DNA from 2 places in the Streptomyces sp. NPDC058576 genome. Region 2 is predicted to be linked to the other one. Evidence: riboswitches for the same ligand, from Rfam matches in the RefSeq annotation. Region 2 holds a riboswitch; the other holds the start of a gene.
The links. Region 2 has a riboswitch for S-adenosylmethionine ahead of ACFWRV_RS26285 (aminotransferase class V-fold PLP-dependent enzyme). Riboswitches for the same ligand answer to the same signal wherever they lie in the genome.
Positions count from the first base shown of each region.

Region 1: it holds a riboswitch for S-adenosylmethionine, as region 2 does, so the genes downstream of both, thrC (threonine synthase) here and ACFWRV_RS26285 (aminotransferase class V-fold PLP-dependent enzyme) in region 2, are expected to answer to the same signal.

Region 1 is NZ_JBHXPF010000005.1:19,879-24,095, reverse strand. Features, by position in the region: gene ACFWRV_RS05645 (trehalose-6-phosphate synthase) at 1-554, opposite strand, end outside; gene ACFWRV_RS05640 (glucosyl-3-phosphoglycerate synthase) at 619-1,569, opposite strand; SAM riboswitch class I at 1,723-1,850, shown strand; gene thrC (threonine synthase) at 1,869-3,164, shown strand; gene ACFWRV_RS05630 (MoaD/ThiS family protein) at 3,197-3,475, shown strand; gene ACFWRV_RS05625 (cold-shock protein) at 3,919-4,125, shown strand.
Region 2 is NZ_JBHXPF010000044.1:15,840-20,056, forward strand. Features, by position in the region: gene ACFWRV_RS26275 (cytochrome bc complex cytochrome b subunit) at 1-357, shown strand, start outside; gene trpD (anthranilate phosphoribosyltransferase) at 480-1,544, shown strand; SAM riboswitch class IV at 1,651-1,768, shown strand; gene ACFWRV_RS26285 (aminotransferase class V-fold PLP-dependent enzyme) at 1,976-3,355, shown strand; gene ACFWRV_RS26290 (Lrp/AsnC family transcriptional regulator) at 3,429-3,710, opposite strand; gene ACFWRV_RS26295 (rhomboid family intramembrane serine protease) at 3,707-4,217, opposite strand, start outside.

The sequences.
Region 1 (4,217 bases), on a different contig from region 2:
GGGAGCAGCCGGAAGTAGTCGACGGGCGCCCACGGGGTGTGCGAGAAGTGGCCGATCCTGAGGTCCGGGCGCAGCTCGCGGAGCATGCCGGGGACCAGGGCCAGGTGGTAGTCCTGGACGAGGACCGCCGCCCCCGGGCCCGCCTCCTCGGCCAGCGCATCGGCGAAGGCCCGGTTGTACGTCTCGTACGAAGCCCACTGCCGGCGGAACTCCGCGTCGAAGACCGGCTCGACGGGCGTCTGGTAGAGCAGGTGGTGGACGAACCACAGCACCGAGTTCGCGATCCCGTTGTACGCGTCGGCGTGCACCTCGGCGTCGATGTCCAGCATCCGCACGCCCGGCTCCCCTACCCCGCGGCGCACCGCCTCGCGGTCGCCGTCGCCGAGGGCCGCGCAGACCCACAGCTTGTCGTCGACGGCGCTCAGCCCGGAGACGAGACCGCCCCCGCCGCGCTTGGCGTCGAGCGTCCCGTCCTCGCCGAGCGTGTACGAGACCGGGCCGCGGTTGGACGCGACGAGGACCTGGGCAGTGGCTTCGGGATGCTCGGTGACCATGTAGCGGAACCTAGCCCGTTCGGGAAGCCGCCAAACGCCTCAGGGCTCCACGCCGCCCACCGCCTCACGCCGCGTGGCGCTCCGCGTACTCCGCGATCTCCCGCATCGGCGGCCGCTCCTCCGTGTCCACCGCATGGGTGCGGGGCACGAAGCCCTCCTCGCCGCGCTCGAACTGGGTCAGCGCCGGCCGCACCAGATGGCCCCGGGAGAGCCGCAGCTGCGCCGTGCGGTAGATCGCCGCCGCCATCCGGCCCAGCGCCTGCCCGTCCTGGTGGCGGTGTTTGCGTACCCCGACGTCGACCTGGCCCAGCGCGTCCAGGCCCACGGTGTGCAGCGCGTCCACGAGCAGCCCCAGCTCCACTCCGTAACCGACGGGGAACGGCAGCCGCTCCAGCAGGGAGCGCCGCACCGCGTACTCGCCGCCCAGCGGCTGGACGAAGCCGGCCAGCTGCGGCCAGTGCAGATTGAGCAGCGGGCGCGCCACCAGTTCGGTGACCCGGCCGCCCTGACCTGCGCTGTCGCCGAGCGGACGGTCGTACATCGCCTTGACGAAGTGGACCGTGGGGTCGGTGAGCAGCGGGCCGACCGTCCCCGAGACGAAGTCCGCCGAGAACTCCTTGAGGTCGGCGTCCACGAAGCAGACGATCTCGCCCCTGGTCACCAGGAGCGACCGCCACAGCACCTCGCCCTTGCCGGGCAGGGCCGGGATCCGGGGCAGGATCGCGTCCCGGTGGACCACCCGGGCGCCCGCCGCCCGGGCCACCGCGGCGGTGGCGTCGGTGGAGCCGGAGTCGATCACCACGAGTTCGTCGACGAGCCGGACCTTCTCCATCAGCTCCCGGCGGATCGTCGCCACGATCGCGCCGACCGTGGCCTCCTCGTTCAGCGCGGGCAGCACCACGCTCACCGACGTGACGCGCGGATCGGCGCTCCGGGCGTCGGTGAGCCGGTTCAGCGGGCGGTCGCCGGACGACCAGGAACGCCTGGTCAGCCAGCGTTCCACCTCTTCGAGCACGGTCGGCACTCCCTGTGTGTGATCCATCTCGCGGTTCGGACGACTATCTCAACGGTCCGGTGCTTCGGTTACAGTCTTGAACAACGCGGATGACCCTCGCATGTCGGGGTCGGAGCGCACATAAACGCCTGGATCGAAGATCCCGTGCCATAGAGCTCATCCAGAGGGACTGAGGGAACGGCCCGTTGAAGTCCCGGCAACCCTCCTGCCGACCGCGAGGTCACGGTGGGGAAGGTGCCAATTCCGTCTTGCGGCGAAATGCGTCGCGAGGAAGATGAGGAGAAAGGGCCTCCGCCATCATGGCTGTTCAGACCGTCGCAGGTAATGCCACCACCGCTTCCCCGGACCTCGGTCCCGCCGCGGCGCTTTCCTGCCGCGAGTGCGGCGAGCGTTTCGAGCTCGGCCCGCTTTTCGCCTGTGCGTCCTGTTTCGGGCCGCTCGAAGTGGCCTACGACCTGCCCACCGGCTCCCCGGAGGAGCTGCGCAAGCGCATCGAGGCCGGGCCGGACAACATCTGGCGCTATGCCCCGCTGCTGCCGGTGCCCGCCGACGTTGCTCAGAAGCCCAACATCAACCCCGGCTTCACCAAGCTGGTCAAGGCCGACAACCTCGCCCGTGAGCTGGGCGTCACCGGCGGCCTGTACGTGAAGGACGACTCCGGCAACCCGACGCACTCCTTCAAGGACCGCGTCGTCGCGATCGCCGTCGAGGCCGCCCGCGCCTTCGGTTTCACCACCCTCTCCTGCTCCTCCACGGGCAACCTGGCCGGTGCCGTGGGCGCCGCCGCCGCCCGCGCCGGACTGCGCTCCTGCGTGTTCATCCCGCACGACCTGGAGCAGGGCAAGGTCGTCATGGCCGCGGTGTACGGCGGTGAGCTGGTCGGCATCGAGGGCAATTACGACGACGTCAACCGCTTCTGCTCCGAGCTCATCGGCGACCCGCTCGGCGAGGGCTGGGGCTTCGTCAACGTCAACCTCCGCCCGTACTACGGCGAGGGCTCGAAGACCCTGGCGTACGAGATCTGCGAGCAGCTCGGCTGGCGGCTGCCCGACCAGATCGTCATCCCGATCGCGTCCGGGTCCCAGCTCACGAAGATCGACAAGGGTCTCCAGGAGCTGATCAAGCTCGGTCTGGTCGAGGACAGGCCGTACAAGATCTTCGGCGCCCAGGCCGAGGGCTGCTCCCCGGTCTCCGCCGCCTTCAAGGCCGGTCACGACGTCGTACGGCCACAGAAGCCGAACACCATCGCCAAGTCGCTGGCCATCGGCAACCCGGCGGACGGCCCCTACGTCCTGGACATCGCCCGCCGCACCGGCGGCGCGGTGGAGGACGTCACCGACGAGCAGGTCGTCGACGCGATCAAGCTGCTGGCGCGCACCGAGGGCATCTTCGGCGAGACTGCGGGCGGCGTGACGCTCGGCGTGACGAAGAAGCTCATCGAGGCCGGTGTCATCGACCCGACGCTCACCACCGTCGTGGTCAACACCGGCGACGGCCTCAAGACGCTCGACGCGGTCTCCGCCACCTCGCAGGCCACGGCGACCATCAAGCCGAGCCTGGACGCGTTCCGCGCCGCGGGCCTCGGCACCGCCTGACCACACCGGCACGAAGGAAGAAGGGCACCACCATGAGCGTCAAGGTCCGCATCCCCACCATCCTCCGTACGTACACGGGCGGCCAGGCCGAGGTTTCGGCGGAGGGCTCGAAGCTCTCCGAGGTCATCGAGTCCCTGGAGAAGGACCACCCGGGCATCGCCGCCCGCGTCCTGGACGACCAGGGCAAGCTGCGCCGCTTCGTGAACGTGTACGTCAACGACGACGACGTGCGCTTCGAGGGCGGCCTGGACGCGGCCACGCCGGACGGCGCGGGCGTCTCGATCATCCCCGCGGTGGCCGGCGGCTGCTGAACCGCCCGGGCCGCTCGCCGACGGCCCCACCGCACCACTGTGTGACCACGGTTGCCCCCTCCGCGAGAGAAGCGGAGGGGGCAATTCTGCATGGTTGAGCGCGGTACAGTTGGGGAAGCCCCACCCGCTGCCCGTGCCGCCCGCATATGAGAATGCGCCCGGCCGCGATAAGAAGCAGCCAAAGTACGTGAACCTCTTGCGGCATAAGTGCCCTTTGCCTGGCCCGACTTGCCCGTAATTCACAGCAAACCCGCATATTCGCGCGGTCTTCTGCGCCCAGAATTGTCGTCCGATTGACCTGTTGCAGAGGGCAGTTGGGCGGATACATTCGGCCGCGGTCGACGCGCTGCGGCGCCGCACACCCTCTCCTGTCGGAGGGTGAGTTCCGACCCGGGTCCGCGAAGTGCGGTCCCGTGCAAGGGCCAGTAATAGGGGAGTTAGGCATGGCTCAGGGCACCGTCAAGTGGTTCAACGCGGAGAAGGGGTACGGCTTCATCGCGGTCGACGGTGGTGCGGATGTTTTCGTCCACTACAGCGCGATCCAGATGGACGGGTACCGCACCCTCGAAGAGGGTCAGCGAGTTGAATTCGAGATCTCGCAGGGCCAGAAGGGGCCCCAGGCCGACATGGTCAAGCTCGCCGTCGGCTGAGCTCGGCGCGGTCGTCCGACGACACCACTCACGCACGTAGGGCCCGACCCCGGGATCAGGGGATCGGGCCCTACGCGCGTCCGGGGGCGGCG
Region 2 (4,217 bases):
CCGGTCATCGCGTTCATCGTCACCAAGCGGATCTGCCTCGGCCTCCAGCGCCGCGACCGGGAGAAGGTGCTGCACGGACGCGAGTCCGGCATCATCAAGCGCCTGCCGCACGGTGAGTTCGTCGAGATCCACGAGCCGCTCAGCCCCGGGCAGCTGCACACGCTCACGGCGCACGAGCAGTACAAGCCGCTCGAACTCGGCCCCGCGGTCGACGAGAACGGCGTCAAGCGCAAGATCTCCCCGGTGCAGAAGCTGCGCGCCAAGCTCAGCAAGGGGTACTTCGGCGAGGGGAACCAGATCCCCAAGGCCACCCCCGAGGAGTACAAGGAGATCAGCGAGGGCCACGGCCACCACTGATCCCCTGACCTGATCGCCACCGTGAGAGCCCCGTCCATTCGATGGACGGGGCTCTTCGCGGTCCCCCCGGCTGGATAGGGTGGGGCCATCTTCCTGACCGGCTGTGGACCCTGGAGCGGACCATGAACGTTGTGACCCCGAACGGCGGCGACAGCGTGGCGGACCGTTCCTGGCCCGGCCTCCTGAACCCCCTCCTGCGCGGCGAGAACCTCAGCTCCGAGGAGACCGCCTGGGCCATGGACCGCATCATGAGCGGCGAGGCCACCGACGCGCAGATCGCCGGGTTCGCCGTCGCGCTGCGGGCCAAGGGGGAGACCGTCGACGAGGTCACCGGCCTGGTCCGCGCGATGTACGCCCACGCCAACACCATCCAGGTGCCGGGGCGGACCGTCGACATCGTCGGCACCGGCGGCGACCTCGCCAAGACGGTCAACATCTCGACCATGTCCGCGATCGTCATCGCCGGCACCGGCGCCAAGGTCGTCAAGCACGGCAACCGGGCCGCCTCCTCCGCGAGCGGCTCCTCCGACGTGCTGGAGAAGCTCGGCGTCAACCTGGAGCTGACCCCGCAGCGGGTCGTCGAGGTCGCCGAGCAGGCGGGCATCACCTTCTGCTTCGCCGTGAAGTTCCACCCCGCCCTGCGGTACGCCGCCAAGGCCCGCAAGGAACTCGGCGCGCAGACCACGTTCAACATCCTGGGCCCCCTCACCAACCCGGCCCAGGTCCGTGCCCAGGCGGTCGGCGTCGCCGACGCCCGGATGGCGCCCATCGTCGCGGGCGTGCTCGCCGACCGGGGCAACTCCGCCCTGGTCTTCCGGGGCGACGACGGGCTCGACGAGCTGACCACCACCGCCACCTCCCGGGTCTGGGTGGTCCGCGACGGCGCGGTCCGCGAGGAGCCCTTCGACCCGCGCGACGTGGGGCTGCCCATCGTCCCCGTCGAGGCGCTGCGCGGCGCCGACGCCTCGTACAACGCCGATGTGGCCCGCCGCCTGCTGGACGGCGAGGGCGGCGCGGTGCGGGAGGCGGTGCTGCTCAATTCGGCGGCGGCCCTGGTCGCCCTGGACCCGGGCCCCGGCACGCTGACGGAACAGCTCGCGGCGAAGATCCTCGTCGCGGCCGAGGCCATCGACTCGGGGGCCGCCAAGCGGGCGCTGGAGCGCTGGGTGGCGGCCAGCAACGCCTGAGCGCGACGGGAAGACACCTCCGGAGCACACGGTGTGACGCAGGGCGCGGTCCGGATGCCGGACTGCGCCCTTGCGCGTGTGCATACGTATGGCAAGATGCTGCGCAGGTCATGAGTGACAGCGACTACGGCCCCGGCCCGCTGTCCGGCAACCCTCCGTCCGTGGCGGGGTGCCCCGGGTGAAGACCAGGCCGTAGGCAGCGAGGTCTGCGGCAAGCGCGGGCCCCTCGGCATCCAGCGGATGCCAGCCCCCGGGGTCCTGGTCCCTAGGGAGCCTTCTGTGAGCAAGCGAATGCGCTAGGGCACGTCCCAGGGCTTTTTCCCGCCCTGAGCTGACCGCCCTTCTTCCGCGCACCCTTCTTTCCTTCCTTCTCCGCGCCGCCGCGTAACCGCAGGCGCGCAGATTTCGCCTGCCTGTTACGGGAGTTCGCCATGTCTGTCCCCACCGCTGCCCTCGACTCGTCGGTTTGTGCCCCGCTGCCCGTTCTGGGCCAGGACGTCACCGTTCCGCTCGTCACCGGCGGTGAGGTCACCTACGCCGCGCTCGACTACGCCGCCAGCGCCCCGGCCCTCCAGCGGGTCTGGGACGACGTCGCCGCCTACGCCCCGTACTACGGCAGCGTCCACCGCGGCGCCGGCTACCTCTCGCAGCTCTCCACCGACCTCTTCGAGAACAGCCGCCGCACGGTCGCGGAGTTCCTCGGCTGCCGCGCGGAGGACCAGGTGGTCTTCACCCGCTCCACGACCGACTCCCTCAACCTGCTGGCCGCCGCGATCCCCGCCGACTGCCAGGTCTTCGTCTACGAGACCGAGCACCACGCGTCCCTGCTGCCCTGGCGCGACGCCCAGGTCACCTACCTCAACGCGCCCCGCACCCCGGGCCAGGCCGTCGAGGCACTGGAGCGCGCGCTCGCCGACCGCGACCCCTACGGGCCCGCCCTCGTCTGCGTCACCGGCGCGTCCAACGTGACCGGCGAGCTGTGGCCGGTGAGGGAACTGGCCGCCGCCGCCCACGCGCACGGCGCGCGCATCGTCCTGGACGCCGCGCAGCTCGCCCCGCACCACCCGGTGGACATCGCCGAACTGGACGTCGACTGGGTCGCGTTCTCCGGCCACAAGCTGTACGCGCCCTTCGGCTCGGGAGTCCTGGCCGGCCGCGCCGACTGGCTCCAGGCGGCCGAGCCGTACCTCGCCGGCGGCGGAGCGTCCCGCAAGGTGGCCCGGCGCGCCGACGGCGGGGTGGACGTCGACTGGCACACCACCGCCGCCCGTCACGAGGCCGGTTCGCCCAACGTCATCGGGGTCTACTCCATCGCCTCCGCCTGCAAGGCCCTCACCGAAGCGGGCTTCGACTCCCTGGTCGCCCGGGAGCAGGAGCTGGTGTCCCGGGTCCGTGCGGGGCTGGCCGAGGTCCCCGAGGTGCAGGTGCTCTCGCTGTTCGGCGACGACGCGCCCCGGGTCGGCGTCATCTCCTTCGTGGTGCGCGGCTGGAACAGCTCGCACTTCGCCGCCGCCCTCTCCGCCGAGTACGGCATCGGCGTGCGCGACGGACTCTTCTGCGCCCACCCGCTCGTGCGCACCCTGCTCGGCAGCGACCCGCAGGACCCGGGCGAGTGCGGCGCGCCGGAGGCCGAGCCGGGCGAGCGGTCCCTGAACGCGATCCGCGTCAGCTTCGGGGCCGGCACGCCCGACGAGCACATCGACCGGTTCCTGCGGGCGGTCTCCGAGCTGGTCCGCGAGGGCGCCCAGTGGAACTACCGCACCGAGGACGGCCGCTGCGTCCCGGACCGCGGCGAGGCCGCGCAGGTCTGAGGACGCCGGCGTCACGAAAACACCTCGGCCGGGGACGGGCGCGCTGCCCGTCCCCGGCCGAAGGATGCCGGGGCTACGCGTCGAGGCCGATGGCGAACGCGGCTTCCAGGTCGTGCTGGGAGTACGTACGGAACGCCACATGGGTGTCGGTCCCCTCGACCCCAGGGATCTTGCTGATCCGGCCGGGGATGACATCGGCGAGGTCATCGTGCTTGGCGACCCGGACCATGGCGATCAGGTCGTAGGTGCCGGTGACGGAGAAGACCTCGCTGACGCTGTCCAGCGCGGCGATGGCCTCGGCGATCTCCGGAATCCGGTCCACGCTGGTCTTGATGAGCACGATCGCGGTGATCACGGCTGGCTGTCTCCCTCGGTGGCCGTGGCTGGAACCTTCACTCTAGCCCTCCGCCCATAGCGCACCCACGCGTACAGGAACCCGGCCGCGAACCCCGCCACATGCGCCAGATACGCCACCCCCGGCCCGGCGTCCGCGGCCTGGGCCGCCGCCCACTGGAGCCCGAACCAGAAGACCAGCACGATCCAGGCCGGGAAGCGCAGCGGCAGGAAGAAGAGGAACGGGAACAGGCTGGTCACCCGTGCCTTCGGGAAGAGGTACAGGAAGCCGCCGAGCACCGCGGAGATCGCCCCCGACGCCCCGACCAGCGTCTGCTCGGAGTCCGCGTGCGCCGCCGCGTAACAGACCAGCGCCACATAGCCGCATCCCAGGTAGAACAGCGCGAACCGCACCCGCCCCATGCGCTCCTCGGCCATCGCGCCGAACACGTACAGGAACAGCAGGTTCCCCAGCAGGTGCAGCCAGCTGCCGTGCACGAACAGCGCGGTGAACGGCGTGATCAGCGCA